4 regions of the Streptomyces sp. NBC_00569 genome follow, and region 1 is predicted to be linked to each of the others. Evidence: riboswitches for the same ligand, from Rfam matches in the RefSeq annotation. Region 1 holds a riboswitch; each other region holds the start of a gene.
The links. A riboswitch is a leader RNA that binds a small molecule or an ion and turns the genes downstream of it on or off. The one in region 1 is predicted to bind cyclic di-AMP.
Positions count from the first base shown of each region.

Region 2: linked by a shared signal. The riboswitch ahead of OHO83_RS19845 (C40 family peptidase) and the one ahead of OHO83_RS24420 (M23 family metallopeptidase) in region 1 are both predicted to bind cyclic di-AMP.
Region 3: linked by a shared signal. The riboswitch ahead of OHO83_RS36835 (C40 family peptidase) and the one ahead of OHO83_RS24420 (M23 family metallopeptidase) in region 1 are both predicted to bind cyclic di-AMP.
Region 4: linked by a shared signal. The riboswitch ahead of OHO83_RS11100 (M23 family metallopeptidase) and the one ahead of OHO83_RS24420 (M23 family metallopeptidase) in region 1 are both predicted to bind cyclic di-AMP.

Region 1 is NZ_CP107783.1:5,409,605-5,417,215, reverse strand. It holds gene OHO83_RS24430 (PrsW family intramembrane metalloprotease) at 1-1,193, shown strand, start outside; gene OHO83_RS24425 (aldo/keto reductase) at 1,207-2,151, opposite strand; gene OHO83_RS24420 (M23 family metallopeptidase) at 2,262-3,317, opposite strand; cyclic di-AMP (ydaO/yuaA leader) riboswitch at 3,329-3,474, opposite strand; gene OHO83_RS24415 (PP2C family protein-serine/threonine phosphatase) at 3,734-4,813, opposite strand; tRNA gene OHO83_RS24410 (tRNA-Met) at 5,040-5,113, shown strand; gene OHO83_RS24405 (tellurite resistance TerB family protein) at 5,165-5,620, opposite strand; gene mgtA (magnesium-translocating P-type ATPase) at 5,799-7,611, shown strand, end outside.
Region 2 is NZ_CP107783.1:4,437,207-4,444,817, reverse strand. It holds gene OHO83_RS19860 (C40 family peptidase) at 1-129, opposite strand, end outside; partial or broken gene OHO83_RS19855 (hypothetical protein) at 423-774, shown strand; gene OHO83_RS19850 (tellurite resistance/C4-dicarboxylate transporter family protein) at 800-1,672, opposite strand; gene OHO83_RS19845 (C40 family peptidase) at 1,775-2,944, opposite strand; cyclic di-AMP (ydaO/yuaA leader) riboswitch at 2,953-3,102, opposite strand; gene pcrA (DNA helicase PcrA) at 3,371-5,881, shown strand; gene OHO83_RS19835 (M23 family metallopeptidase) at 5,911-7,497, opposite strand.
Region 3 is NZ_CP107783.1:8,168,208-8,175,818, reverse strand. It holds gene OHO83_RS36850 (hypothetical protein) at 194-553, shown strand; gene OHO83_RS36845 (ATP-dependent Clp protease proteolytic subunit) at 713-1,348, shown strand; gene OHO83_RS36840 (hypothetical protein) at 1,356-1,664, shown strand; cyclic di-AMP (ydaO/yuaA leader) riboswitch at 2,019-2,196, shown strand; gene OHO83_RS36835 (C40 family peptidase) at 2,200-2,673, shown strand; gene OHO83_RS36830 (DUF6328 family protein) at 2,780-3,340, shown strand; gene OHO83_RS36825 (ATP-binding protein) at 3,394-3,828, opposite strand; gene OHO83_RS36820 (helix-turn-helix domain-containing protein) at 4,102-4,983, shown strand; gene OHO83_RS36815 (DUF397 domain-containing protein) at 4,993-5,229, shown strand; gene OHO83_RS36810 (8-amino-7-oxononanoate synthase) at 5,213-6,373, opposite strand; gene bioB (biotin synthase BioB) at 6,587-7,611, shown strand, end outside.
Region 4 is NZ_CP107783.1:2,425,837-2,433,447, reverse strand. It holds gene OHO83_RS11120 (aspartate aminotransferase family protein) at 1-145, shown strand, start outside; gene OHO83_RS11115 (helix-turn-helix domain-containing protein) at 232-873, shown strand; gene OHO83_RS11110 (DUF6126 family protein) at 870-1,043, shown strand; gene OHO83_RS11105 (tyrosine-protein phosphatase) at 1,075-1,872, opposite strand; cyclic di-AMP (ydaO/yuaA leader) riboswitch at 2,299-2,460, shown strand; gene OHO83_RS11100 (M23 family metallopeptidase) at 2,465-3,259, shown strand; gene OHO83_RS11095 (SGNH/GDSL hydrolase family protein) at 3,484-4,275, shown strand; gene OHO83_RS11090 (TetR/AcrR family transcriptional regulator) at 4,384-5,004, opposite strand; gene OHO83_RS11085 (APC family permease) at 5,244-6,812, shown strand; gene OHO83_RS11080 (hypothetical protein) at 6,897-7,322, opposite strand; gene OHO83_RS11075 (helix-turn-helix domain-containing protein) at 7,528-7,611, shown strand, end outside.

The sequences.
Region 1 (7,611 bases):
TGATCCTCGCCCTCGTGCGCGAACAGACCGGCACCGAGGGGTTCCTGGTCGGGCTCTGCCTCGCGGTCCTGCCCGTCCCGCTGCTGATAGCCGCGTTCCGCTGGCTGGACCGGGTCGCGCCCGGCCCCTGGCGGAACCTGCTGTTCTCGTTCGCCTGGGGCGCCTGCGCCGCCGCGCTCATCGCGATCGTCGCGAACAGTTTCGCGACCCACTGGATCGCCACGAACTCGGCCGACCCCGCGAACGCCGACACCCTCGGCGCGACGGTCATAGCGCCCATCGTCGAGGAGTCCGCGAAGGCCTGCGCCGTCCTGCTCATCTTCCTGTTCCGCAGACGGGACTTCACGGGGATCGTCGACGGCGTCGTGATCGCCGGGGTCACCGCCACCGGCTTCGCGTTCACGGAGAACATCCTCTATCTGGGCAACGCCTTCGGCACCGACCAGCTGAACAGCGGCACCGGCATCGCCTCGGTGACCGCCGCCACCTTCTTCGTACGCATCGTCATGTCGCCGTTCGCGCACCCCCTGTTCACGGTGCTCACCGGCATCGGCTTCGGTGTCGCGGCGTGGACCGCGCCCGGCCGCGGGCCGGTGCGGCGCGTCCTGCTGCCCATCGCAGGACTGCTGCTCGCGATGGGCATGCACGCCACGTGGAACGGCTCGTCGGCGTTCGGCCAGTTCGGGTTCTTCGGGGTCTACGCGCTGTTCATGATGCCCGCGTTCGGGCTGCTGACCTGGCTCGCGATCGGGACCCGCCAGCGCGAACTGCGCACCGTGCGCTCCGAGCTGCCCGCGTACGCGGTGGCCGGCTGGGTCGGCCCGGACGAGCCGTTCGCCCTCGGTTCGATGCGCGCCCGCCGCCTGGCCCGCGAGTTCGCGCAGCACCACGGCGGCAAGGAGACGGCCAAGGTCGTCGCCCAGTACCAGCAGTACGCGACGTCACTCGCGCTCCTGCGCCACCGCGGCCGGCGCGGCCGGGCCGGCACGGACTATGTCGTACGGGAGCGGGAGCTGCTCGACGAGCTGTGGGCGCGGCGCCACGCGGCCCGCCCCGCCCTCGCCTACGCGTCCCGCGCCACCGCGCCTCCCGTGTGGGTGCCGCCGATGTACGCGGGGCCGGTGTACGCGGGGCCGGTCGCCCAGTTCCCCGCGCACAACGCGCCCCACGCCCACAACCCGTACCGCTACTGAGAGCGCCTGTGGATCAGGCGGACGCCTCCGTGAGCTTCGAGAGCTCCGCGTCCGTCAGCTCCAGGTCGGCCACGGCCACCAGCGCCGGCAGCTGCTCCACGGTCCGGGCGGACGCGATCGGGGCGGCCACCGTCGGGCGGGACGCGAGCCAGGCGAGGGCGACCGTCGCGACCTCGGCGTCGTGCGCCTGGGCCACCTCGTCGAGCGCCTTGAGCACGCGCACACCGCGCTCGGTCTGCAGGTGCCGGCCCGCGCCCTCGGCCCGCGCGCTGTCGACCTCGGTGCCCGGCCGGTACTTGCCCGTCAGGAACCCGGCCGCCAGGGCGTAGTACGGAACGGCCGCGAGACCGCTGCGCGAGGCGACCTCCTGGAGCCGGCCCTCGTAGGTGTCGCGCGAGACAAGGTTGTAGTGCGGCTGGAGCGCCGCGTAGCGGGCGACGCCCTCGCGGTCGGAGAAGTCCAGGGACTCCTGGAGGCGCTCCGGGGTCAGGTTCGACGCGGCGATGGCGCGCACCTTGCCGGCCGTCACCAGCTCGTCGAGGGCGGTGATGATCTCCTCGACCGGCACGGACGGGTCGTCGAAGTGCGTGTAGTAGAGATCGATGTAGTCGGTGCCGAGGCGTCGCAGGGACTCCTCGGCGGCGGACTTGATGGTGTCGGCGGACAGGCCCTTGAAGTCGGGGTGGGCGCCGACCTTGGTGGCGATGACGACATCGGAGCGGTTGCCGCGCGCGGCCAGCCACTTGCCGATGACGGTCTCGGACTCGCCGCCCTTGTTGCCCGGAACCCACGCCGAGTACGCGTCGGCCGTGTCGACGAAGTTGCCGCCCGCGGCGACGTACGCGTCGAGCACTGCGAAGGACTGCGCCTCGTCGGCGGTCCAGCCGAACACATTGCCGCCGAGGGAGAGCGGGAACACCTCGAGGTCTGACGAGCCAAGCGTGCGAAGAGAAGTCATGGCCTGTCACAACACCGAAATGGATCAAGATATTCCGGGCACGCCGGACCGGCAGCCCTGACGTCGGGGGGTCGCCGTCAGGACCGCCGGGGTTCGGAGGGTGGCGAGCCTCAGATCGTCAGGCCGTTGGAGCGCAGCCACGGCGCGGGGTCGACCCCGGTCGCCTGGCCGCCGGGGTGGACCTCCAGGTGGAGGTGCGGCCCGGTCACGTTGCCGGTGGCGCCGACGCGGCCGATGACGTCGCCGCTGGTCACCTTCTGGCCCGCGCTGACGTTGAGGGACGACTGGTGGCAGTACCAGAGCTCGGTGCCGTCCGGCAGCTCCAGGACGGTGCGGTAGCCGTACGCGCCCGCCCAGCCGGCTTCCTTGACGGTGCCGGAGTGGATCGCCTTCAGCGGGGTACCCGTCGGAGCGGCGAAGTCGAGACCCGTGTGGTAACCGGAGGACCACATCGAGCCGGGCTGACCGAAGGTGCCGGTGATCGTGTAGGAGGCGACCGGCAGCGTGAAGCTCTTGGCGAGCTCGGCGAGGCGCTCGGCCTCGGCCTTCTTCTTCGCGGCCTCCTCCGCCGCCTTCTTGTCGGCGGCGGCCTTGGCCTCGGCGGCGCCCTGCTCCTTGGCGGCGTCCTCGGCGGCCTTCTTCGCGGCGGCCTCCTCGGCGGCCGCGGCCTCGGCGTCGACGGCCTGGTCCTGCTGCTGCTCGGCCTGCTGCATGATGCGGGCGCGCAGCGCCTCACCGGCGGTCGTGCCCTGCCGGGCGTCCGCGGTGGAGATGCCGGCGCCGGTCAGCGGGGTCGCGCTGGTGCCGGACTCGTCGTCATCTCCGGAGACGTCGGATATCAGCGCGCCCACGCCGGGCAGGGACTTGGCGTCGGGCAGCGAGTCCTTGACGGCCGAGAGGTCGGGCATCGAGATGTGGACGGGAGGCTTGCCGCCCTGCGCGGTGGCGATGCCGCCCGCGCCGACGGCCGCGATCACGCCGACACCGAGAACAGTGGAGCTGCGCGCGAGACCGCCGCGCTGCTTGGCCACGCGGTGCCTGCCGCGTACGGGACGGACGGACTCCTCGGTGGGGTTCCACTCCTCCCAGGTCCGCTCGTCCGCTTCGCCGAACTCTTCGTCGATCGGCGCATAGGAGAACTCTGGGGCAGGCCGGTTGGACGCCACTGGGGCGCGCTCCTTTCCTTCCTTCTCGCCTACCGGGTTAGCTGACGGGTTCGGAGCAGGAAGGTCTCCTACCGACGCCTTCCGCAAGGAAAGACGTCCGATTCACCCCAAGTTGGTGGTTCCCCGGCTCCCTTGCGGGATTAGGCGCGTGCGCACGGAGCCATCTCTTGTGACGGCTGGGACGACCGCGCTGCGTTATCGAACGTTAATAGACACCGGGGCCCGATTCCAAGCCGTTCCGACTGATCGTTAACGCCTTTGGCCTGGACTTATCGGGGCACGAGCGGGCGGAATCGGGCGAGTTGACCCGCCGTCGGAACGGGTCGCCCATCTGACGGTTTGTCAAATGTTATGCGCAGCGACGCCGTTCGACTACATAAGGTGATGGCGGCCCTCACCGCTGCTTCACGGCTGCTTCACGGCCGCCTCACCGCGAGCAGCGCCATGTCGTCCGTCGTGCCGCCCCCGGTGTGCCGGCGGACCTCGGCGGTGAGCGCGGCCAGCAGCGGATCGGGCCCTGGGAACATTCGCCCCGCGAGCCGGGCCGCCGGGTCGTAGAAGGTGCCCTGCGCGTCGCGCGCCTCCGAGAGACCGTCGGTGTGGAGCAGCAGCGTCGCCCCGCTCGGGAACTCCGTCTCGGACGCGCGGTCGGGCCAGGTGCCGAGGTCCCCCATCCCGAGCGGCAGCGCGGGCTCCGGCGCCGACAGGACCTTGAGCGCCCCGTCGCCGTCCAGGAGCAGGGGCTCCGGGTGGCCGCGGTTGATGACGCGTACGAGACCGTTGCCGTGCGGGATCTCGGCGAGCACGGCCGTGGTGAAGCCCTCGAACTCGTCGAGGCCGTTGCGCCGCATCCCCTCCCGCGCGAGCGCCCGCTCCAGGCGCTGCGCGACCGCCTCCAGGGTCGCCTCCTGCTCGGCCGCCTCCCGGAAGGCGCCGATGACCACGGCCACGGCGGACACCGCGCCCATGCCCTTCCCGCGGACGTCGCCCACGACGAGCCGCACACCGTGCGGGGTGTCCTGCACCGCGTACAGATCGCCGCCGATGAAGGCCCCCTCCTGGGCGGCCTCGTAGCGGGCCGCGATCTCCAGGCCGCCGATGCGCTCGGCGGGCTCGGGCAGGACGGCGCGCTGGGCCGCCTCGGCGATCTGGCGCACGGAGGTGAGCTGCTCGCTGCCGCGCCGCACGATGCGGTTCATGACACAGGCGAGTACGGCGACGGTGGCGACCGTGACGAGTTCGGTGATGGCGTCGGCGTCGTAACTGCGGGTGTATCTGAGATGCACCCCGAGTACGACGGCGACGGTCGCGAGGCCGGTCAGGAAAGTGCCGCGGGGCGAGAAGAAGGGGGCCGCGACGAGCGGAGCGGCGGTGAACAGGGGCACGCCGGTGAACGTCGACAGCGTGACGTAGTCGTAGATCGCCCCGGCGACGATGAGCAGCGCGGGCAGCAGGCGTACGAAGAACCGGGCCCGGGACAGGCCCTGCTGCGCCATCCGCCCGTCTCCTCCTCGCTGCCCCACCACTCGTCTCCCGCCACCGTCCGCGTCGGTCCCGTGTCTGCGCACGTCATCGGGCCCGACCCCAGGGTTCACCCCGGACGGGCGGCGGGCGACCCGGTGGGACCGACCGGGTGAAAGGGGTTCCGGGCGGCGGATCTCGGAACCCTGGGCAACCGATTCGCGTTCTGTCGCCGCAATGGCGTAGAGTCGTGTTTACCGACGCGGGGTGGAGCAGCTCGGTAGCTCGCTGGGCTCATAACCCAGAGGTCGCAGGTTCAAATCCTGTCCCCGCTACTGAAGGCCGAAGGCCCGGAACCAATGGTTCCGGGCCTTCGTCTTGTCCCCCTACAGGTCGAACTCGTGCGGCGGCAGGTCGAGCATCAGGCAGGCCTCGCGGACGACGGCCTGCTCGGTCTTGTCGAAGTCGCCGTCGGCGCCGCCGATGACGATGCCGATCTGGATGACCGCGCGCGCCTCGGCGGGCTTCTTCTTCGCCTTGGCGATCTCCTGGAGGACGCTGACCTTGCCGAAGTCGAAGTCGGCGGTCAGCTTGTTCAGGTTCGCGTCGAATCGGCTCTGGAGCTGGTCCGCGGGGAAGTTCTGCAGCACCTCGTTCGTCGAGATGAGCTGGGCCACGCGACTGCGCTCGGCCGGGTCGACGTTCCTGTCGGCCGCGGCGACCAGCGCGCACATCGCCATGCTCGCGTCACGGAAGGCACCGCTCTTCAGGTCGTTCTTCTTCGCCATGAGCTGCGTCTGCATCGTCGACGCGGACTCCTTGAAGCGATCCCACAGGGCCATGACTCTCCTCGTTCGGCGTGTACTGATCTTCTACAGCTCTGTAGAAACTAGCGGGGAGCGGCAAAAGTTCCACCTCTAAACTGAAGGCCGGAACTCTCTGCCGGGGAGCCTTTCGTGGTCCGATGAACGGGAGAAGACGACGGTGCCGACACCCGAGAAGCCCTGACGGCGCCCGAACGTGACCGACACCGCCCCGGCCGACGTCGCCGCCCCGTCCACGGGCCCTACGACGCTCCAGCTCCTGCGCTCCCTCGACAGCGGCCCACGCGGCCTCACCGAGACGGACGCCGCACGACGCCTGGCCCGGCACGGCGAGAACGTCCTGCCGGGTACGCGCCCCCTGTCCTGGCCCCGGCTCGCCGCCCGCAGTCTGCGCGACCCGTTCACCGTCGTCCTGCTCTGCCTCGGCCTCGTCTCGGCGACCGTCGCGGCCTGGGGCACCGCCTGCGTGATCCTCGCCCTGGTCGCCGTCAGCTGCTGCCTGCGCTCCGCGGGCGAGCGCCGCGCGGACAGCGCCATGGCGGGCCTGCGCGAGCTGGTGGCGACGACGGCGACCGTGCTGCGCCGCCCCGGCGCCGACGAGACCGCCTCACCGGCCGAACGCGAGCTTCCGGTAAGCCAGTTGGTGCCCGGTGACGTGGTGCGGCTCGGTCCCGGCGACCTGATCCCCGCCGACGTACGCCTGCTGCGGGCGCAGGGCCTGACCGTGCAACAGGCGGCGTTCACCGGGGAGTCCGTGCCGGCCGACAAGCGTCCCGTGGACCTGCCCGCGGACGGCGAGTCGGCGCATCTGTGCTTCCAGGGCGGCAGCGTGGCCTCCGGGAGCGCGAGCGCCGTGGTGCTCGCGACGGGCGCCGACACCCGCTTCGCCGCCGCCCACCGCACGGTCGGCGCGAAGCGCGGGGCGAGCGCGTTCGACCGCTCGGTGCACGGCATCTCCTGGACCCTGATCCGTTTCATGCTGCTGACGCCGCCGCTGGTCCTGATGGCCGGCGCCGCGCTGCGCGGCCGGGGCCTGGAGACCCTGCCGTTCGCCGTCGCGGTGGCCGTCGGGCTCACCCCGGAGATGCTGCCGGTCATCGTCACGACGGCGCTCGCCCGCGGCTCCGCGCTGCTCGCCCGCACCCACGGCGTCATCGTCAGACGGCTCCCCGCGCTGCACGACATCGGCGCCGTCGACATCCTCTGCGTCGACAAGACAGGCACCCTCACCCAGGACCGTCCGGCCGTCGACCCCGCTCGCACCGACCCCGACGCCCTGCACTGGGCGGCCGTCTCCGCCTGGTGGACGCTCCAGCTCGCCGACCTGCCGGCCGCGGACGCGCTCGACGAGGCGGTCATCACGCAGGCTCTCGCGAACGACCCGGCCTTCACCGAGGCGTACGACGGCATCACCGCCCTGCCCTTCGACCCCGTACGCCGCCTCGCCACCGCCGTCGTCCGGCGGCCCGGCACGCTCGGCACCGTCACCCTCGCCGTCAAAGGCTCCGTGGAGAACGTCCTGGAGCGCTGTGCCCTCGACGACGCCGAGCGCGCGAACCTGCTCGCCCGGGCCGCAAAAATGTCCGGCGACGGGCTGCGGCTCCTCGCGGTGGCAACCGCCGAACGGCCCGCCCGGCACCGCCCGGGGAGCCTCCCTCGCCCCTCAGGCGGCGGGGGAAGCACCGCCGACGAGCGCGGCCTCACCTTCACCGGCTTCGTCGCCTTCACCGACGCCCTCGTGCCGACCGCCGCGCAGGCCCTGCGCGACCTGGGCGAGCGCGGCGTCACGGTCAAGGTCATCACCGGCGACCACCCCGGCACCGCGGCGCGCGCCCTGCGCGATCTGGGCGTCGCCCCCGGCGACCTGCACACCGCGGACGCCCTCGACGCGCTCACGGACGAGGAGCTGGCCCGCCTCGCCCGCCGCACCACCGTCTTCGCCCGCTGCACCCCCGCCCACAAGGCGCGCATCGTCACCGCCCTGCGCGCCGGCGGCGAGACGACCGTCG
Region 2 (7,611 bases), 970 kb from region 1:
GGGGTCCGCGTGCGCCGCGCCGTCCAGGGCGGTGGCGGTCGCCGCGGAGGCGAGAGCGAGGGTCGCCGCGGTGCGGGCCGTGGGGCCGGTGAGCGAGCGCTGTCGGGGCTTGCGGTGCGCTGCCGACACGAGGGGCACGTCCTTCCGGTACGTACTGCTTACGCGTCCGGCGGCGGCCCGCACAGGGGGAGCGGGCCGCCGCCGGACCTTTCTCGGCGGTAGGTGCCCGACTGCCGCCCCTGAGCGGGGCGGCGGTGGGGAGCCGGTCACCTGAGGAAGGACGCTAAACCCGACCGTCACGGGTTGGTGACGGATTGCCCTCAACTGGCCCTTGTGTTCCGCGTGTGACCGTATGTGACCGGTGAGGGATCGGTGCGGGCCGGTTCATGGCGGCAGTGAGGCCCCGGCTAGGCTCGCCGGTCATGGACGTACTCATCCACCTCTTCGTCGGCCTGCACATCATCGGCATCGCCTCGCTCCTCGGTGGGTTCCTCACCCAGATGAAGGCGATGGGCAAGGGAACGGCCCGGTTCGTCCCGGCGATGCTGCACGGTGCGCTGACCATGCTGGTCACGGGTGTCGTCCTGGTGGGCCTGAACCAGGCGGACGGCAACACCGTCGACAACATCAAGATCGGCGTGAAGCTCGCGCTGCTGATCGTGATCCTCGGCCTCGTGTACGTGAAGCGACGACGAGAAGGTGGACAAGGGCCTGTTCGGTCTCGTCGGCCTCCTGACCACCGCGAACATCTTCATCGCGGTGCTCTGGACCTGAGCCCTCACGGCCCCCGGGATCCGGGTCAGGCGAGTGTCCGGGACCTGAACGTCCCGATCAGGGTGGCGAGCCACACGGCCACCGCGATCCACACCAGTACCTGCCCCGGCCCTCTCAGCCAGGGCACATCGGCGGCGGCGCCCACGGACAGTGCCGCCGCCGCTGTCATTCCCAGCGGGAAGACCGTCGACCAGCGCCGCACGTCGTAGCGCGGCCGGGGCCACCGCACCTCCGCCAGCGCCAGCACGACGTACCAGGCCGCATCGAGCGCGAACAGCAGAAAGCTCATGGTGCGCAGGACGTCCGTGTCGTCCTCGTTCCACAGGCCCGTCGCGACGAGCTTCGACGCGGCGAGGGCGGAGATGGCGAGTGCGCCACCCGCGACCCACTGGTCCCCGGCGCCGTGGGCCACCTCGCGCAGGTCGAAGTGGAGCAGCGCGAGGCAGTACAGGACGACCCCGCCCCAGAAGAGCACCATCCCGGTGTACGCGAGCCAGTGCGCGCCGACCGCGGACGCGAGCGTCGCCGCCAGGACGACGAGGCCCTGTGTCGCGACACAGCCGAGGAACACGCCCCCCGGCATCCGCGGCTTCCAGTGCCGTACGACGTTGACCAGGAGCACCGGCCAGACGAGCGCGGCCAGGGCGAGGAGCGCCTCGGCCAGGGTCTGCCAGCCGAACATGGAGATCCGGGTGCCGAGGACGGTCGTCGCCGCCACCGCGGTGAGCGCGGGCGGGGTGTCGGCCTCGGACCGCCAGCGGTCGTGCTCCCGCACCAGCCGGCTCGCGAAGTCCGCCGCGAGGACGATCCAGAGGGCGGCTGCGAGCGCCAGGAAGATGCCGGACAGCACCGAGTGACCGGTCAGGTTCAGGCCGACCGAGATGATGCCGGTGGCCATGACGGCGGCACCGGCGGCCGGCGGGAGCTGGGACCACGTGGGTCCGGGACCTGGGGTTGCGTTCGGGCCGCGCACCGCCCGAACGTAACCCCACGAAGGCGGTCAGGCCGGGCGCACCACGCTGTGGATCGGCATGTAGTAGATCGACTCGACGCGGACGTTCGCGCCCGGCTTCGGGGCGTGGATCATCTTGCCGTCGCCGATGTAGATGCCGACGTGGCTGATGTCGTCGTAGAAGAAGACCAGGTCACCGGGCTGTGCGTTGGCAGTGGTGACGGTCGTTCCGACCTTGACCTGGTCCCAGGTCGTGCGCGGCAGCGAGATGCCGGCCGCCTTCCACGCGGCCTGCGTGAGGCCCGAGCAGTCGTACGAGTCCGGGCCCGTGGCGCCCCACACGTACGGCTTGCCCATCTGGGACTCGGCGAAGGCGATGACCTTCGCGGCCTTGGCGGCATAGCCGCTGCCGGTGCTGCCGGAGCCCGTACCCGTACCCGTGCCGGAACCGCTGCCCGTGCCCGGGTTCTCCTTCTGTTGTGCCTCCTCGGCCGCCTTGCGCTTGGCCTCCGCCTCGGCCTGCTGGCGCGCCAGCTCCTCCGCCTTCTTCCTGGCGGCCTCCTGCTTCTTCTTCTCGATCGCCGCGAGGCGCGCCTTCTCCTCGGCGGTCAGCTTCGACAGGAGTTCGCGGGCGTCGCCGAGCTTCTGCTGGACGTCCCTCTTCGTGCTCCTGAGCGTGGCCTGCGAAGTGGTCAGCGTCTCCAGGCTCTTGGCCGCCTCGGTGCGCTTCTTCGTGGTGGCGGCCTGCTCGGTCTGGTAGTCGTCGACGGCCTGTTTCTGGCGGCTCGTGAGCCGGCTCATCAGCTGGTCCTGGTCGAAGTAGTCCTGCGCGTCGTCGGCGAGGAGCAGCGTCGCGGTGTCCGAGACGGCGCCCGTGCGGTACTGGGCGGCGGCGAAGGTGCCGAGCTCCTGGCGGGCCTTGTTGAGCTTCTCGGTCCGCTGCGCGACGTCGTCGAGCAGGTCGCCGACGCGCTTCTGCTGCTTGGTGGTGCGCTCCTTGGCCGCGTTGTACTTCTCCGTGGCGACGCCCGCCTGGTGGTAGAGGGTGTCGACCTTCTTCTGGACCTCTTCCAGGCTCGGCTTCGGAGGCGCGGAGGGGGCGGCGGTCGCGCTCTGCGAGAGCAGGGCTATGGACGTGAGGGCCGCCGTGGTGATTCCGACGACGGGGGCCGTGCGGGGACCGGCTGTCCTGCTGCGCGGCTTGCGGTGCGACGCCAAGGGGCGCGTCTCCTTCCCATGACCGCCTACCGGGTTAGCTGTCGGGTTCGGGCGGAGATTCGGAAGGCTGCCCTACGGCCGCACCCTGACGGGTCGTCGGCTGATTCACCCCAAAGGTCGTGGGTCCCCGGTTCCATGCCTCTCGGCGTACTGAACTCAGCGGGGGCGACCCGTTCGCGGCGCGGTTGCCGGCGGGGGGACGGGTGGCCCGCGGAGCACGCTAACCAACTCGTGTGGCTGCTGTGAAGGTTGATGTTCGATATGCCCGATACATTTTCGTGACCTTCGTCAATCTTGTTCGTGACCCCCGGTAACCCTCACGGAAGGTGATTCCCGCACTACGAGAGGTGGCCGGGTTCACGAAGTCGGGGGGAAGTTTCCGGGGCGGCCGTGGGTGTCAGTGGGGCGGCCTAGACTCGTAGAGCGATGAGCAGCCTCTTTGACGACAGCTTCCTGGCGGACCTCACGGCTTCGAAGGCCAGTGAGGAGCATGCCCCGCCGCCGCCCGAGGACGACACGGCTCCGGAGCACGTTCCGGACGACCTGTTCGACGGGAAGTTCGACGTGCCCCCGGCCAGGGACGCGTACTACCGGGACGGCGCCCCGCGCCCGGCGCTCGACCCGGCGGCGCTCCTCGACGGGCTGAACGAGAACCAGAAGGCGGCCGTCGTCCACGGCGGCTCCCCGCTGCTCATCGTGGCGGGCGCGGGCTCCGGCAAGACCCGTGTGCTCACGCACCGCATCGCGTATCTCCTCGGCGAGCGCGGCGTGCACCCCGGCCAGATCCTCGCGATCACGTTCACGAACAAGGCCGCGGGCGAGATGAAGGAGCGCGTCGAGTCCCTCGTCGGCCCGCGGGCGAACGCGATGTGGGTGTCGACGTTCCACAGCGCCTGCGTCCGTATCCTGCGCCGCGAGTCGAAGAAGCTCGGCTTCACGTCGTCGTTCTCGATCTACGACGCGGCCGATTCCAAGCGCCTCATGGCCCTGGTCTGCCGCGACCTCGACCTGGACCCGAAGAAGTTCCCCCCGAAGTCCTTCAGCGCCAAGATCTCGAACCTGAAGAACGAGCTGATCGACGAGGAGGACTTCGCGGCTCAGGCCGCCGACGGCTTCGAGAAGACCCTCGCCCAGGCCTACGCGATGTACCAGTCCCGCCTCCGCGAGGCGAACGCGCTGGACTTCGACGACCTGATCATGACGACGGTGAACCTCCTGCGTGCCTTCCCGGACGTCGCCGAGCACTACCACCGCCGCTTCCGCCACGTCCTGGTCGACGAGTACCAGGACACGAACCACGCGCAGTACGCGCTGGTCAGGGAGCTGGTGGGGACGGCCGGCGGCGGCCGGGCGGAGGACGAGCCGCCGCGTGAGGGCGACCTCCCGCCGGCCGAGCTGTGCGTCGTGGGTGACGCCGACCAGTCGATCTACGCGTTCCGCGGAGCCACCATCCGCAACATCCTCCAGTTCGAGGAGGACTACGCCGACGCAACGACGATCCTGCTCGAGCAGAACTACCGCTCGACGCAGACCATCCTCTCCGCCGCCAACGCGGTCATCGAGCGCAACGAATCCCGCCGCCCCAAGAATCTGTGGACGAACGCGGGCGCGGGCGCGCAGATCACCGGCTACGTCGCGGACACCGAGCACGACGAGGCGCAGTTCGTCGCCGACGAGATCGACCGGCTCACGGACGCGCGCGACGCGAAGGCCGGCGACGTCGCCGTCTTCTACCGGACGAACGCGCAGTCCCGTGTCTTCGAAGAGATCTTCATCCGCGTCGGCCTGCCCTACAAGGTCGTCGGCGGAGTCCGCTTCTACGAGCGCAAGGAGGTCAGGGACGTCCTGGCCTATCTGCGGGTGCTCGCCAACCCCGAGGACTCCGTCCCCCTGCGCCGCATTCTCAATGTGCCGAAACGCGGCATCGGCGACCGCGCCGAAGCGATGATCGACGCGCTCTCCCAGCGGGAGAAGATCTCCTTCCCGCAGGCGCTGCGCCGCGTCGACGAGGCGTACGGAATGGCGGCCCGCTCGACGAACGCGGTGAAGCGGTTCAACACGCTGATGGAGGACCTCCGCACGATCGTCGAGTCGGGCGCGGGCCCGGCCACGGTCCTGGAGGCCGTGCTCGAACGGACCGGCTATCTCGCCGAGTTGCAGTCGTCGACGGACCCGCAGGACGAGACCCGCATCGAGAACCTTCAGGAACTCGCGGCCGTGGCCCTGGAGTTCGAGCAGGAGAGCGCGACGGCGGACGGCGCGGCCGAGGGTGAGGGCGAGGCGAGCGTCGGTACGCTCTCCGAGTTCCTGGAGCGGGTCGCGCTCGTCGCCGACTCCGACCAGATCCCGGACGAGGAGGACGACGGCTCCGGTGTCATCACGCTGATGACGCTGCACACCGCCAAGGGTCTTGAGTTCCCGGTCGTCTTCCTGACCGGCATGGAGGACGGCGTCTTCCCGCACATGCGCTCCCTCGGCCAGGTCAAGGAGCTGGAGGAGGAGCGCCGGCTCGCCTACGTCGGCATCACGCGCGCGCGTGAGCGCCTGTATCTGACGCGCTCCACGCTGCGCAGCGCCTGGGGCCAGCCCTCGTACAACCCGCCGTCGCGCTTCCTGGAGGAGATCCCGGATGCGCATCTGGAGTGGAAGCGGACGGGTGCCATGGCGCCCGTCAAGTCGGCGGGGCCGACGAGCGGCATCGCCGCGTCCCTCTCGTCGTCGCGCTCGCGCTCGACACCGGCGTTCGCCACGCGCCGGGCGACGGAGAAGCCCGTCGTCGCGCTCTCGGTGGGAGACCGGGTGACGCACGACCAGTTCGGCCTCGGCACGGTCGTCGGCGTCAAGGGCACGGGGGCGAACGCGGAGGCCACGGTCGACTTCGGCGAGCCCAAGCCGAAGCGCCTGCTGCTGCGGTACGCGCCGGTGGAGAAGCTGTAGGGAAGGCCGCTGCCGGGAGAGGCTCGGCCCTACGTCGGGTCGAGCCCGTGGCTGCGGAGCCACGGGAGCGGGTCGACGGCCGAGCCGCCGCCGGGACGCACCTCGAAGTGCAGGTGCGGACCGGTGGAGTTGCCGGAGTTCCCGGAGTGCGCGATGACGTCACCGGCCTTGACCGGTCCGCTCATCACGGTGTGGCTGGAGAGGTGGCAGTACCAGGTCTCCGTGCCGTCCTTCGCCGTCAGGATCGTCATGTTCCCGTACGCGCTGTTCCACTGCGTACGGACGGTGCCGTCGGTCGCGGCCATCACCGGAGTGCCGTACGAGACGGGGAAGTCGATGCCGGTGTGCACGGACATCCAGTTGATGCCGGCCTGCCCGTAGTACGCGCTCAGCCCGCGCTGCTTGACCGGGAGGACGAACTTGGGCCGCAGACGCTCCTTGCGCGCCGCTTCCTCCGCCGCCTGCTTCCGCTCGGCCTGCTGCTTGGCCCTGAGGTCGATACGTTCCTGGGTGCGGCTCGCACGGTCGGCGAAGTCGCCCGCGTCCGCGGAGAGGTCCGCGAGCTGGGTGTCGAGCTTGTTGTTGGCTACGGAGGGCTTCACCGCGGTCGCGTCGGGCGCGGAGGCCGCCGTCGTGTCCTTGCTGTCGTCGCCGCCGAGCCCGCCGACGGAGGCCGCGGCGACTCCCGCGACGCCCATCACGCACACCGAGGGCACCGCGACCGTGAGCAGCGCGGAGCGCTTGGCGGGGGAGCGGCGGCGGGAGCGTGCGCGCTGGGCCGGCGTGAACGGGGCGGGCCGCTCGTCGCGGGCGACGATTTCCTCGACGTCGTCGAGACCCTCGCTGTAGCTGTCGTGATGACTGTCGTCGTGGCTCAACTCCGGCTCGGGAGCTTCGGGTTGGCCGTAGTCGTGTCGGGCGTCGGGGGCGCTGTCGTCACCTTCGGCGCCCGCGGAGTTCCACGCGGTGGCGTCGTACGCGCCGGTGTCGAAGATTGGCGCTTCGAAGGTCTGCGTCGCGAAGGGCTGGGCCTCGAAGGCCTGAGTCTCGAAGACCTGTGTCTCATAGGCCTGCGCGTCGAACGCCTGGGTCTCGAAGGCCGCCGGTGCCTGGAAGGTCTGCGTGGCGAACGCGTCCTGTGTGGTGAATCCCTGAGCCTGAGCCCCGAAGGCGTTCGCGTCCCACTGCCCGGTCTGGTCGGCCCAGGCGCTGTTGTCCCACTGGCCGGAATGGTCCGGTCCGGACTGGGCCGGAATACCGCCGAGTTGCTCGTGAGCGGCGGTCCCCCAGACAGCGGTGGTGTCGTAGCCGCCGGTGCCGTACGCGACGGCGTGCTGCTGCGCCGCGTACGGGTCGAGGTGCTGGGGTTCCTGCGTCGTCAGCGTCTGGTGCGCCCCGTTCGACCACTGGCTGTTGTCGTACGTGCCGGTGTTCTGCGCGCCGGGCAGGTCGCCGAAGAGGGGGTCGGCGGCAAAACCGCCGGTGGCGTAGCCGTCGTAACCGGTGTGGCCGCCGTACTGGGCGCTCTGCTGGTCATATGCAGCGTAGGGCGCGTAGTCGGCGTCCTGAGCCGGGGCCGGGGTGGTCTGAGTCCCCGACGGGTGACGGTCGTTCACCAACTTCTCTTTCGCCTCGACAACAGGGGCTGCCAGAGCAGTGCGGTGACTGTACCCGGCGGTATGCGGGCACGACAATCTTCAGCAGGTTTCCCGCTCGCAGGAAACGGGCAT
Region 3 (7,611 bases), 2.8 Mb from region 1:
GTCCGTGACCGCGGGGCGACCCACAGGCGGGAAGGCCGCCCGGGCGGGACGGTGCGGGCCGCCGCCGTTGTCAGTGGCTGCCCGTAACGTCGACGTGTCAACTGTTCGTGCCGCATGGCTGCTTGCGCGGATTCGACGCAGCCCCGCCCGGAACAGCGCCCGCGGCGGGGCCTCGCGCGCCTAGGCTCCGCGCATGGAACAGAGCGAGATCATCTTGCGCGCAATCGGCGTCCTGACCGAGACCCAGGAAATGGTGCGCAGGCTCAGCAAGGATGCCGAGCCCGACATCGAGGCCGAGGACGCCCAGCTCGGGCGCCTGGTGACAGAGGTGTTCCCCTCCATCGAGATCCCGGCGGAATCGAGCGTGGAGGAGGCGGCGGAGGCCACCGTCGCGGCACTGATGCCGGTGACGATCTCCCTGGTGGGCGCGTTCGCGTTCCTCTTCTCCGAGCTCGCCGAGGTGCATGACTCGGGCCGGACGGACATCAAGACCGCCGACCTCCTGCAACACCTCGCGCTGCGCCTGTCCAGGTCGGAAGACGGCGACCGGTAGCCACGACAAGGAGAGCGGAGCAGGGGTCGGCCGGCGCCTCGGGCGCGGGCCGACCCCTTTTCGCGCTCCTTGAAGCCTGCGCCCTACCCGATTTTCTGTACGTCCTGTACATTTTTTACGAAGCAGCGACAGAGTCCCGCGCTCACGGAGGCATGTGCCATGAACCGACCTTCCGCCCGCTACGTCCTGCCCGAGTTCACCGAGCGCACCTCGGCCGGGCACCGCACTCTCGATCCGTACTCCAAGCTCCTGGAGGAGCGGATCGTCTTCCTGGGGACACCGATCGACGACACCTCCGCGAACGACGTCATGGCGCAGTTCATGCACCTCGAGTACGCCGCGCCGGACCGGGACATCTCCCTGTACATCAACTCCCCCGGCGGCTCGTTCAGCGCGATGACGGCGATCTACGACACGATCCGGTTCGTCAGCTGCGAGGTCGAGACCGTGTGCCTCGGGCAGGCCGCGTCCGCCGCCGCCGTGCTCCTGGCGGCCGGGACGCCGGGGAAGCGGGCCGTGCTGCCCGGCGCGCGCGTGGTGATCCATCAGCCGGGGCTGCCCGAGCCCGCGCAGGGACAGCCGAGCGACCTGGAGATCCAGGCCCGTGAACTGGTGCGGATGCGCGCCCAGCTGGAAGAACTGCTCGCACGGCACACCGGTCGGAGCCGCGAGCGCATCGCCGCCGACATCGAGCGGGACACGATCCTCCGGGCCCAGGACGCCGTGGAGTACGGGCTCGTGGACCGGGTCATCGGCAACCGCAAGACGTCCGGTTCGGCCCCCGGCGCCAGGTGAGCCGACGATGCTGCCGCCCGAACTGCCCCCGCTGCCCGCGCTGACGCGCGCCGAGTGCGACCTCCTCGACCGCTATCTAGAGGTGGTCGACCTGCTCGGCAGGATCAACCCGGCCAGAAGCAACCACACATATGGCGGACTGCGCGCTGCGCAAGCACTCGTCGGCAGGGCGACGGCCCTCAGGGACGCTCTGACGCTCATGCATCAGCGGGGCGAGAGCGAGGTCCACGCGACGACGCTCGCCCAGGCTTTGCGGGTCCTGGACGGAGAAAGAAGGGCACAACGGGTCACAGTTCCACCGGAGCCGGTCAATTGACGGTGCGTTCGAGACCGAAGCGATCCGATGCGAACTGTCCGGTCCCGGATCGAAACGGACCAGAAGAGGTACCCACATACGGAGTAGCCGGCACCCGCACATGCGAACCGGAAAAGTTGCGCGGAACGCCTACGCGAAGTCCGGGATTCCGCCTTCCGCTGCTGGTGCGGGCGTCGTCGGGACCCCGACGACGGGGTGGAAACGTGCGCTGTCCACCCGAACAGGCCAGCCGTGAGGACACTCACTCAACGCCGATTCGGCGCTGCATTCGCGCCGTTCGTGCGTGAAGATCCCTTCCGACGACAAGCCCCCGCCACCGCGGCGGGGCGGTCCGTGCGGACGCCGAGTCCTGCCGCCGTACGGATGCCAGGTCGACAGAAGTGGATCGGCAGGAGTGGAGGACCCGAGCACGACGGGCCGCCGGAGCTGTTTTCCGGGCCGGTCCTTGGGGTGAAGCCGCACATCGCGGCCGGGCAACTTCGCCAGCCCGAATCCGACAGGTCATCCTTCACAGGCGGCTGACGAAGGGTTGCGCATGACTGCGCTCAATCGTGTCCCGTCGCTGCTCGCCCGGGCCGGAACCGCCTCGGCCCTCACGCTCGCCGTAGCGGGTGGCAGCCTGCTGGTGCCCGGAGCCGCGCCCGAAGCGGAGGCCGCACCACCGGCGACGAAAGCACTCCAGATCGCGGCCTCCAAGAAGGGAAGTCCCTACCGGTGGGGCGCCACAGGGCCGCGCACGTTCGACTGCTCGGGCCTGACGCTCTACTCGTTCAAGGCCGCGGGCAAGAAGCTGCCCCGCACCGCCGCCCAGCAGTACAACAAGACCCGCCATGTCTCCGCGTCCCATCGAAAACGCGGTGACCTCGTCTTCTTCCATTCGGGCCGCGGCGTCTACCACGTCGGCATCTACGCCGGGAAGGGGAGGATCTGGCACTCGCCGAAGACCGGTGCCGTGGTGCGGCTCGAGCGGATCTGGACGAAGCGCGTCTGGTACGGGCGCGTGCGCTAGCGCAGCCTGGCGGGTCCCCGGGAGCTCCAGGGACCCGCCAGGCACCGGAGAGTGTCACGCCCGCCCGGGCCGCCTCGGAACCGCGCAATGGGGTACTCGTGGTCGTATGGACGAGGACCGAACCGCAGGCGACGAGGACGCCCCACGCGACCCGGGCCCGCCGAGCGGAGGCCGGGACCGGCACGAGACGCCGCTGGAGCGCGCGGACCGGAACTTCGGCGAGCTGCTCCAGGAGCTGAGAGTCACCCAGACGGGCGTGCAGATCCTCTTCGCGTTCCTGCTGACGCTGGCGTTCACTGCGCGGTTCCCGTCGCTGGACACCGTGCAGCGCGCGACCTACATCGCGACGCTGCTGCTCGCGGTGCTCGCCGCCGCGCTGCTCACGGCGCCCGCGGCGCTGCACCGCGCGCTGTTCCGGCGCGGTGTCAAGCCGCAGATCGTGCAGATGTCCTCGCGGCTCGCCACCGCCGGCCTGAGCGTTCTGGCGCTCGCCCTGGCCGGGTCCGTGCTGCTCGTCGTGGACGTCACGGCGGGGCGGGCGGCGGGAATCGCGGCGGGAGCGGGCACGTTCGCGGTCTGCGCGGGCCTGTGGGGTGTGCTGCCGCGTCTGGCGCGGCGCTCGCTCACCCGGGCACAGGAAGAGGGGACGGGCACTCCGCCCCCGTAGCCGCGTTCATACCTGCCGGACTTCCTCCTGTTGGCCTTCGCCCCTGCCGACCCTCACACCTGCTGGACAGGGACCGTCCACGGCAGGGCGATCCATACGGTCTTGCCGCCTTCGGGGGTGGGCCTGACCGACAGGCTTCCGCCGCACTCGGCGGTCAGCCAGCGGATGATCACCATGCCGCGCCCGTTGTCCTGCTGGACGGCGGCCGGGAGCCGCTTCGGGTAGCGCGGGTGGCTGTCCGTGACGCCGATGCGCAGATGTTCGTCACGCTCCAGCTGCACGTCGACCGTGAAGACGGGCGACTGTCCGCGGGTGTGCATCACGGCGTTCGTGGCGAGTTCGGAGACGATGAGCCGGACCGTGTCGGCCGTTTCCGCGTCGCGCGGCATGCCCCATTCGGCGAGTACGTCGCCGACATAGGTGCGGGCCGAGGAGACCGAGGCGGGATCGCTCGGCAGAGTGACGGATGCTTCCTGGTGATCTGCCATGGCGACGTCGTCCCTTTTTTCGCCGGGGCCTGAATCCGACACATGGCGGATGACTCGAGGCGACCCCCGGACTGGTGCTTCGCGCCAGAGTGCCACTACCGCCCGGCCCGTGGAGCCGATCCCCCGAGATATGCATATATCTGTCGCTCGAAGCGGTGAACTCTGCCTCGGTGGACCGCATTTGGGCGTACACCGCCGACTTCCTCTACCGTCGCCTCAGAACACCGATCCGCCGGGCCGGAAGGAGCCGGGCCACAGGTCCGAGGAGACAGGATGAAACACGGTCCGGCGGTGCGCCGCCGCAGGCTCGGCGCGGAACTGCGCGCACTGCGTGCCCGCGCGGGGCTCACAAGTGGCGAGACGGCCCGGCTCGTCGGCTGGCACCAGTCGAAAGTGAGCCGTATCGAGACCGGGCGCAGCGGCGTGAAAGCGTCGGACGTGCGCCTTCTGCTCGACGCGTTCGAGGTCGCGGACCCCGGCCTACGGGATCTGCTGGTCGCGCTGACCGGGTCGGGGGACGACGGCGGCCAGCACTGGTGGCACGCCTACCGGGAGCTTCTGCCGCCCGCCTACCGGGACTTCATCAGCCTGGAGTCGCAGGCGTGCCGGGTCAGGACGGTCGAGACGTCCGTCGTGCCGGGCCTCCTCCAGACGCCCGACTACGCGCGTGCGGTGACCAGGGCCGCGCTCGGCGGGCTGCCGGACGGGCAGGTCGACGCCCTGGTCGAGGTGCGGATCGCCCGGCAGGACGTGCTGCGTTCCGCGTCCCCGCTCCGGCTCAGCGCGGTGCTCGACGAGGCGGTGCTGCGGCGCTCCGTGGGCGGTCCTCGGGTGATGGCGGAGCAGCTGCGTCAGCTGGCCGCCGTGGCGAAGCTTCCCCATGTGCGGCTTCAGGTATTGCCGTTCGCCGCGGGGGAGCATGTCGGACTGACCGGCCCTTTCGTTGTGTTCTCATTTCCGAACACTTCTGATCTCGACGTAGTAGTTCTCGACCATTTGACGAGTAGCCTCTACCTCGAGCGGAAAGAAGACCTCAAGGCGTACACGGACGCCTTCGAAACCCTTCGGATCCACGCACTTTCGCCCGGGGACTCGTTGGATTTCATCGCCGGGATCGCCGGAGCGCACCGCCCTCCGGACAGTGAACGCACGTAAGGAGGCACCATGTCAGCACTGCCTCGGTACGTACCATCCGCCGCGGTTCCCAGCACCTCTCTGCACGACGCGCCATGGCGGCGAAGCAGCCGAAGCACCGGAATGAACAACTGCGTCGAGACGGCTCCCCTGCACCGCGGCCCTGCGGCCGGACTCCTCGCCGTGCGCGACTCCAAGCGCACGGCCGGACCCGCCCTGCTGTTCTCGCCCTCCGCGTGGGAGGGGTTCCTCAACTCGTTGCGGTGAACGCCGAGTCGGGAGCGTTGCGGCTGATCACCCGTACGGCCTCGGCGATCTGATCGCCGGTCAGGTCGGCACGGGCGGTCAGCCGCAGCCGTGAGATGCCGTCCGGCACCGACGGGGGACGGAAGCAGCCGACGGCGAGGCCGGCTTCGCGGCAGTCCGCCGCCCAGCGCACCGCCTCCTCGGGGGACGGCGCGCGCACGGAGACGACGGCTGCGTCGGGCCGTACGGCCTGGAGGCCCTCGGCCGTGAGGAGTTCGTGCAGCGAAGAGGCCACGGTGCGGGCCCTTTCGGCCCGCTCGGGCTCACGGCGCAGCAGGCGCAGGGCCGCGAGCGCGGCGCCGGCCGCCGCGGGCGCGAGGCCCGTGTCGAAGATGAACGTCCGTGCGGTGTTGACGAGATGGTCGATCACCCGGGCCGGACCGAGAACGGCGCCGCCCTGGCTGCCGAACGACTTGGAGAGGGTGACGGTGACGACGGTGTCGTCGGCGCCCGAGAGCCCCGCCGCCTGCGGCGCGCCCCTGCCACCGTCGCCGAGCACACCGAGTCCGTGCGCGTCGTCGACGATCAGGCCTGCCGCGAACTCCCTTGCCACTCCCGCGAGTTCGGCCAATGGAGCGGCGTCGCCGTCCACCGAGAAGACGGAGTCCGAGACGACGACGGCCGGTCCCTGATGCGTGTCGAGTGCCTTGCGGACGGCGTCGGGGTCGGCGTGCGGGACGACCTGGGTCGCGCCGCGGGCGAGCCGGCAGCCGTCGATGAGGGAGGCGTGGTTGCTCGCGTCCGAGACGATCAGTGAGCCGTGCGGGGCGAGAGCGGTCACGGCGGCGAGGTTCGCGGCGTAGCCGGACGACAGGACGAGCGCCGCCTCGAAACCGCAGAACTCGGCCAGTTCGCGCTCGAGTTCGGCATGCAGCTCCGTGGTGCCCGTGACGAGCCGCGAGCCGGTGGCGCCGCCACCCCAGCGCAGCGCCGCGTCCGCCGCTCCTCCGGTGATCTCGGGGTGGCGCGTGAGGCCGAGGTAGTCGTTGCTCGCGAGATCGAGGAGGGGGTTCGACGACGGGCGGGGGCGCAACGTGCGGACGAGTCCGGCGCCGCGACGCACGCGCTCCTGCTCGTCGATCCAGCCGAACGGCGATCCCGCCATGTGAGTCCCTCCGCCCGGCCGTCGAGCGACCGGTTCTCGAGTGGGGTGTGCTGTCCCGTGCCCACTGCCGCTTTGTAGACAGTTTTGTAGGCAGTGCACAGACACTAGCGGGACATCCAGCCACCCAGGGTGTGGCAATACCCACACCTCGAACCGGCAGAGTTGTGCAAAGCCTCCTTGGCCTGAGCAGGGCACGTAGGTCAGGATCGGGCCATGGACCTGCTGAACACGCTGGTGGACAAGGGGCTGCGGCGCGAGCTGCCGAGCCGCGAAGAAGCGCTCGCCGTTCTGGCGACTTCCGACGACGAACTGCTCGATGTGGTGGCCGCGGCCGGCAAGGTGCGGCGGCAGTGGTTCGGGCGCCGGGTGAAACTCAACTATCTGGTGAACCTCAAGTCGGGCCTGTGCCCCGAGGACTGCTCGTACTGCTCGCAGCGGCTCGGGTCCAAGGCGGAGATCCTCAAGTACACGTGGCTCAAGCCCGACGAGGCGTCGAAGGCCGCGGCCGCCGGTGTCGCGGGCGGCGCGAAGCGGGTCTGCCTGGTGGCGTCCGGGCGCGGCCCGACGGACCGCGACGTCGACCGTGTCTCGGAGACCATCGGCGCGATCAAGGAGCAGAACGAGGGCGTCGAGGTGTGCGCCTGCCTCGGTCTGCTCTCCGAGGGCCAGGCCGAGCGGCTGCGCGGTGCCGGCGCCGACGCGTACAACCACAACCTCAACACCTCCGAGGGCACGTACGGCGACATCACGACGACGCACACCTACGCGGACCGTGTCGACACGGTGCAGAAGGCCCACGCGGCCGGTCTGTCCGCGTGCTCCGGGGTCATCGCGGGCATGGGCGAGAGCGACGAGGACCTGGTCGACGTCGTCTACTCGCTGCGCGAACTCGACCCGGACTCGGTGCCGGTCAACTTCCTGATCCCCTTCGAGGGCACCCCCCTCGCCAAGGAGTGGAACCTGACGCCGCAGCGCTGCCTGCGGATCCTCGCGATGGTCCGCTTCGTCTGCCCCGACGTCGAGGTGCGGATCGCGGGCGGCCGGGAGGTGCACCTGCGCTCGATGCAGCCGCTGGCGCTCCACCTCGCCAACTCCATCTTCCTCGGCGACTACCTGACGAGTGAGGGCCAGGCGGGCAAGGCGGACCTGGACATGATCACGGACGCCGGGTTCGAGGTCGAGGGCACCGACCAGGTGACGCTGCCCGAGCACCGGGGCGGGCCCTGTGGTTCCGACGC
Region 4 (7,611 bases), 3.0 Mb from region 1:
GATCCCGCCGCTGATCATCGGGGAGCGTGAGGTGGACCGCTTCGTCGAGGCGTTCACCGCCGTCATGGACGACGCGCACTCGGGTGGCGGGCTGATGTGGGACTTCGGCAAGACGCTGGTGAAGCAGGCGGTCGCCAACCGCTGACCGCTTCGTAGGGGCGCTCCTCAAAGCCGTTTGCCTCTGGGGCAATAAATTTGCCCCAGAGGCACGGCTCTGGCTCAATCAACGGTATGAGCCCTGCCCCTCCGGAGCCGGCTCCGGAACCCACGGAGCTGCCCGCCGTCGCCCCGCAGCTGCGTGAACTCCGGCGCCGCGCCGCCCTGACCCTGGAGGCCGCGGCCCGCGCCGCCGGGCTCTCGCCCGCGCACCTCTCGCGTCTGGAGACGGGCCGCCGTCAGCCCTCGCTCCCGATGCTGCTCGCCCTCGCCCGCACCTACGGTACGACGGTCTCCGAGCTCCTGGGGGAGACGCCCGCCGACAGGGACGCCGTCGTGCGCTCCGGCGCCATGGAGCCCACCGAGGCGGGCGGCTGGATCTACCGGCAGGTGGGCGCCCCAGGGCGCGGCATGCAGGCCTTGCGCGTGCATGTGCCGTTCGGCGCCCAGGGCGACATCGTGCGCGTCCACCCCGGTGAGGAGTGGCTGTACGTCCTCGAAGGGCGGCTGCGGCTGCGCCTCGGGGACACCGCGTACGCGCTCGCGCCGGGGGACAGCGCGCACTTCGACTCGCTCACCCCGCACCGGATCGCCGCCGCCGACCGCGACGGCGCCGAGCTCCTCTTCGTACACACCCTGCTGCAGAGCCCGTCCGCCGCGCTGTGTCTCGGCCCGGCGACGGGCGGCGGCGACCAGCCCCAGGGAGGCCTTCGATGAACGCAGAACCGGACGACATGACCGAGCCGCAGCGCCGGCCCGCACGGCGTGACATAGAGGACAAGCTCCCGCGCGGCATCTGGGTGCGCCTGCTCGTCTACGTCTTCGCCGGGCACCTCGTCGCGGGCTTCATCTATCTGCTGTTCACGCTGGGGGCGTCGCGCGGGTGACGCCCCCAGCGGCCGGTGAGCGTCGGTCGACTCAGTCGAGGAGGCGCTCGCGCAGCCGCTCGCGCCCGGCGGAGGTCAGCTTGAGGCCTTCCTCCAGGTAGCGGTCGGTGGAACCCCAGGTCTGCTCGACCTGCTCGAAGGCGGCCGCCAGATACGTGGCGCGGGCGTCGAACAGGGGGCTCAGCAGCTCCATGACCTCGGGGGACATCGCGTCCTTCGAGGCGCTGCTGCGGTGGACCTTGTAGCGGCGGTGCGTCGCGTTCGACTCCAGGTAGTCGGCCTCGATGGCGTCGCGCTCCACACCCACGGCCAGGAGCGTGACCGCTATCGACAGACCCGCGCGGTCCTTGCCGGCCGCGCAGTGCATGAGTGCCGGAACGCTGTCCTCGGCGAGGGAGTGCAGGACCTGGCTGTGTTCGGCGGTGCGCTCGGTGATGATCGCCCGGTACGACGTGATCATGCGGTTCGCGGCCTGGCCCTCGGCGAGGGCGGCGCGCAGGTCGTCGAGGTTGCCGTCGCGGACCATCTGCCAGAACTCGGCGCCGTCCGCCGGGTCGGTCAGCGGCAGATTCACGTTCCGCACGCCGGGCAGCGTGACGTCGGGGCCTTCGAGGCGCTGGTCGGCGGCGTTGCGGAAGTCGAAGATCGTGTGCAGCCCGAGCGAGGAGAGGAACGCGGCGTCCTCATCCGTGGCGTGCGCGAGGTGACCACTGCGGAACAGCACGCCCTGCTTGACCCGTCGGCCGTCCACGGTCGGGAGACCACCGACATCGCGGAAGTTGCGCACTCCGGCCAACTCGGGCTCGGTGGACGGGACCTGCTGCGTCACGGGGGCTCCTCCCGGTCGACCGCGGCGCTGCTCGCCTGCGGGCGCCTTCGACGATACGACATGGCTGCCGGGGGCAACCATGTGAGAAGAGGCCGGCGATTGCGTGCTGAATGCCCGAAATAAGCAGGTAAGTAGGCAATAGGGCGTTACGAGATAACTAACCCCGAAATGAGGCCATATGGTGGCCGATAGGTGAGCAGGGTCATAGCGGTGACCGTGTGTGGCGACGGGCCCGAATGAATTTCCAGCAGGTATCGCACTTGCAAAGATCGCGAATCGACGGAGCGTGACGGCCTTTTCCGGAAAGGATCATTCAAGGATCAAGAACCGGAATGGCCAGGGGAATTCGCGGCTTGTCCCCGCGCTCTCCGCTCGCTTACGTTCAGCGCAATCCGGACGGACCGCCTCATCCTGCCGCCGCCCGGAAACCGCACATCGATCCGTGCTCGGCAGGAGCGGGGGACCCAGGTAGACCGCCGATTCCGGGACACCGGAACGGCTCGGGGTGAAGCCGTGCCCGAAACGGGCGCGGCCGGGCAGCTCCAGTCCGAACCCGACAGCTCACCTCGCAGGCGACGGAGAGGAACCCCCCATGCCCGCGAAGGGTAAGCACCGCCGTCCCAAGTCCCAGGGCTTCGCCCGCACGATCGTCGTCGCCGGCGTGGGCGGCGCCGCGCTCGCGCTGCCGCTGTTGGGTGCCACCGGTGCCCACGCCGCGACTCCCGCGGCCGCCCACTCGGTCGTGAAGGCCGCGGCCGCTCCCGCCGCTGCCAAGACCTACGCCGTCAAGGGCGGGGACACTCTTTCGAAGATCGCCGCCGCGCAGAACGTCAGCGGCGGCTGGAAGAAGCTCTACTCCGACAACCGCTCGGCCGTCGGCGACAACCCGTCCCTGATCCATCCGGGCCTGAAGCTGACGATCGGCCAGAAGGCCGCGGCCCCCGTCACGCAGGCTTCCGCGCCCAAGGCCGCCACCGGCGCCGGCTACACGCTGCCCGTCCAGAGCGCCTCCATCGGCACGGCCTACAAGACCGCGGGCAGTATGTGGTCCAGCGGCTACCACACCGGTGTCGACTTCGTGGTCCCGACGGGCACCCCGATCAAGGCCATAGCCGCGGGCACCGTCGTGTCGGCCGGTCTTGACGGCGCGTACGGCAACGAGGTCGTCATCCACCACGCCGACGGCAAGTACTCGCAGTACGCCCACATGTCGTCCCTCTCCGTCTCGTCCGGGCAGACCGTGACCGTGGGCCAGCAGCTCGGCCTCTCCGGCGCGACCGGCAACGTCACGGGCCCGCACCTGCACTTCGAGATCCGCACCACCCCGAGCTACGGCTCGGACGTGGACCCGGCCGCGTACCTCCGTGCGCACGGTGTCTCGCTCTGACCTCGACGCTGTGACGTCGCCCCGACCCTGACGGTGTGACGTGAAGGTGTCTCGCTGAGGGCGAGGTGTGACGTGAAGGGGCGGGTCCGGTTCCGGGCCCGCCCCTTCACGTGTCCCCGTCGTATTCCTCAAATCTCGAAACTGACCGGGTGGGCTATATCACCACCCGTCAACCCCTGCCTACGGTCGCGTAGGTCACATCGCAGGGTGAAAGATGTGTGGTCGTGGCAAACGAATCGAGATCACTCAGCGGCGGCACGATTCGGTCCTACGCGGCGGTGGGGGACAGCTTCACCGAAGGCGTCGGGGACCCCGGTCCCGACGGGGCCTTCGTGGGCTGGGCCGACCGTCTCGCCGTCCTCCTGGACGACCGGACCCCCGAGCACTCCTTCCGGTACGCGAACCTCGCCGTGCGCGGCAAGCTCCTCGACCAGATCGTGGAGGACCAGCTCCCGCGAGCCGTCGAACTCGCCCCGGACCTGGTGACCTTCGCCGCCGGCGGCAACGACATCATCCGCCCCGGCACCGACCCCGACGACGTCGCGGAGCGCTTCGAGAAGGCCGTGGCCCGGCTGACCTCCGCCGTCGGCACGGTCATGGTGACCACCGGCTTCGACACCCGGGACGTCCCGGTCCTCAAGCATCTGCGCGGCAAGATCGCGACGTACAACGGGCATGTGCGCGCGGTCGCCGACCGCTACGGCTGCCCCGTGCTCGACCTGTGGTCCCTCAAGACCGTCCAGGACCGCCGTGCCTGGGACGACGACCGGCTGCATCTCTCGCCCGAGGGGCACACGCGGGTCGCGCTGCGGGCGGGGCAGGCACTCGGCGTCGAGGTGCCGGCCGACCCGGACCAGCCGTGGCCGGCGCAGCCGCCGCGCGGCACGCTGGAGGTGCGGCGCGACGACATCCACTGGGCGCGGGAGTTCCTGGTGCCGTGGATCGGCCGACGGCTGCGCGGCGAGTCGTCCGGCGACCACGTGGCGGCGAAGAGGCCGGATCTGCTGCCGCTCTGACGGGAGCCGCACGCGTCATGGGGGAGCTTGCCCTTGGGGGCGGCTCCCCCGCGCTGTTTCTCCGGGGTCGCACCTCGGCCCCCTCGGGAGCCCGACGTCGCGGCGCGGTCAGCCGGCCGTCGCCGTCAGGTCCGCGCGCTCGAGTCCCAGCTCGCGGGCGAGCGCGTCGTCGACCCACTCCTGCATGCGGGCCCGTGAGACCGTCCCCGTGTACGCGGTCATCTGTACCGCGAGACCGTCGAGGAGCGCCGTCAGGCGCAGTGCGGCGCCCGCCGGGTCCGGGCAGTGGAACTCGCCCGCCGCCACGCCCTCCGCGACGACCTCCGTGAGCGCCGCCTTCCACTGCTTGTCCAGGTCGCGCGTCACCTCCCGCAGCGCGGGCTCGCGCAGTGCCGCGGACCAGCCCTCGATCCACAGCCGCCACCCCTTGGCCTGCCCGGTCGGCGCGTACCAGCGCACGGCCGAGCGCAGCCGGCGCAGAGCCGTCGTGCGCTTGCCCAGCAGCTTGCGCAGATGCGCCAGGTCGCCCTCGGCGGCGTGCGCGAACGCGGCCGAGACGAGCTTTTCCTTCGTCGAGAAGTGGTACAGAACCAGCGCGTTGCTCACCCCGAGCGCTGCGGCGACGTCGGCGATGCGCACGGCTGCCACGCCCCGCGCCTCGATCTGCTCGATGGCGGCCCGCAGCAACTCTTCGCGCCGCTCGGCCACGCTCAACCGCACTCTTGCCACGCGGTAACCCTACACACGGGCGCCGGCGGCGGGCGCCGAGTCGCGAACCCGGCGCGAACGCCTCGTGCACGACTCTTGACAGTGCCCAGTGGTGCCCGTCACAGTCTCGCTTACTGACTGGCCGTTCAGTCAATAGAGCGACCGGGGAGCCGGTCGCGGCACCGTCACAAGAAGAGTCGCAGCACAGTCCGAGAACAACCGTCACGCCCCGTGCCCCGCCGTGCAGCAGGAGTTTCCCCGTGACCCAAGCGCCGCCGATACCGCCGACCGAGCCGTCCGCCGAGGACGCACCCGACCTGCCTGACCTGTCAGAGGGCTGGGGTGAGCAGCGCTCCCGGCTCAAGAAGGACCTGCGCAGGCTCGACGTGCTGTTCTTCCTGATCTGCACCCTCGTCGGCCTCGACACGATCGGCTCCGTGGCCGCCCAGGGTCCGCAGGGCCTGACCTGGATGGCGATCCTCGCCCTCGCGTTCTTCCTCCCGTACGGGCTGCTCGTGGCCGAACTCGGCTCGGCCTTCCCCGTGCAGGGCGGCCCCTACGTGTGGACGCGCCTGGCCTTCGGCAGGCTCGTCGCCGGAGTGAACCAGCTCCTCTACTGGATCTCCAACCCCGTCTGGGTGGGCGGCAGCCTGTGCATCATCGCCCTCACCACGTGGGAGGAGTTCTTCACCCCGCTGCCGGGATTCTGGAAGTACGCCGCCGGCCTCGTCTTCATCTGGGGCGGAGCGCTCGCCGTCGTCCAGTCCGTGCGCATCGGCAAGTGGGTGCCCATCGCGGGCGCCGTCGCCCGGATCGTGCTCCTCGGGTTCTTCCTCGTCTCCGTGGTGGTGTTCGCCGTCCAGCACGGCGTGCACGCGCTGCCCGCCGGTGAGTTCGTCCCGACATACGCCGGATTCGTGGCGCTGGTCCCGGTCCTGATCTTCAACTACGTCGGCTTCGAACTGCCCAGCTCCGCGGCCGAGGAGATGACGAACCCGCGGCGCGACATCCCTCTGTCGATCCTGCGCTCGGGCTTCGCGGCGGTGCTCCTCTACGGCGGCCCGATCCTCGGCATCCTCTTCGTGCTGCCCAGTAAGGAGATCGGCAGCCTCGGCGGCTTCATCGACGCCTGCAAAGCCGTGTTCACGGTCTACGGCGGGTCGATCGCGGCCGACGGCACGGTCACCCTCACCGGCCTCGGCTCCGTCTTCGGCGGGGTCGCCGCGGCCGGCCTGATCATCGGCCTGCTGACCTCGGGTGTCACCTGGGCCATGGGCGCCCACCGCGCGCAGGCCGTCGCCTGCGCGGACGGCGCGGGACCGGCGTGGCTCGGCCGCATCTCCGAGAAGCACGGGACACCGGTACGGGTGAACCTGCTCTCCGCGGTGCTCGGTTCGATCCTCTTCGTGGTCGCCCTCAACCTCACGGGCGGCAACGGCGAGAAGTACTTCGCGGCGGGCCTCGGCCTGACGATCTGCACCACCTTCATCTCGTACGTCATCACGTTCCCCAGCCTCGCCGTGCTGCGCCGCAAGTACCCGGACACGCCACGCCCGTACGCCGTCCCGGGCGGACGCGTGGGCGCGTGGGTCGTGAGCGTCCTCGCCACCGGTTTCGTGGCGTTCACCGTGATCGTGCTGATCTGGCCGGGATTCGGAGTCGGCTGGTTCGGCTCGGCGGGCAGCGCGGCGGACTCACTGCCCGAGTCGTTCGCCGGCGAGCGCGCCCAGTACACACTCAGCCAGGTGGTGCCCCTGCTGCTCTTCGTCGGCATCGGGCTCGCCTTCTACGTGATGGGCGCGCGGACGCGCAGGCGCGTGGGCAACTAGCGCGCTCGCGCGCAAGGGAGGGCCTTCCCCGTGTCGGGGAGGGCCCTCCGGCGTGTGTCGGATCCCGACGGACGATCTGTCGCGTCAGACGCCCACGAACTGATAGTCGCGCGCGATGCGCCCGTCCTCCGCCACGACGACGAACTCCAGTCCTCCGCCCGTCACTTCGCCGCTTCGCGTGAGGACCGACTCCCAGCGGAACGTGACGACGTCGTTCACCTGCTGCGCGTGCGCGGCCGTCGCTCTGAAGGTGTACTCGCCGGACGCCACGAACTCCTCGTGGGCCCGCGCCACCCGCGCCTCCAGCTCGTCGTGACCGCGCGCCTCCAAGGCGGCCGTGGGGAAGCCGAGGCGCACGGCACTCTCCCGCAGCTCCTGCGGCGGCAGCAGGGCGTGCACGCCGTCCGGGGACCACAGGGCGTGCACCGCCTTGCGGCGCAGCTCGGGGTCCCGCTCGTTCCAGACGGCCGCGTACCGGCCGGCCAGCTCCTGTGCGTCGATGTGCGGCATGGACTCGCCCTCTTCCTGTCCTGTCCTTCTGTGGTGTGTGAACTCTGCGCGGTGGGCTGCGGCGCGACAATTCCCCGCAGGGAATGGCCCGTAGACCCCGCCGTCGGGTAGAACCGGTCCGGTGAGGACGCGGGCGGAACCAGCTGAGGCGGGGGCAGGGGCAGGGCCTTCGGGCAGGGCGGAGCAGGGCGGGCTCGGTGACGCGTTGCGTGAGTGGCGGGTGCGGCGGCGCGTCAGCCAGCTGGAGCTGGCCACGCGCGCGGGGACCACGCAGCGGCATGTCAGCTTC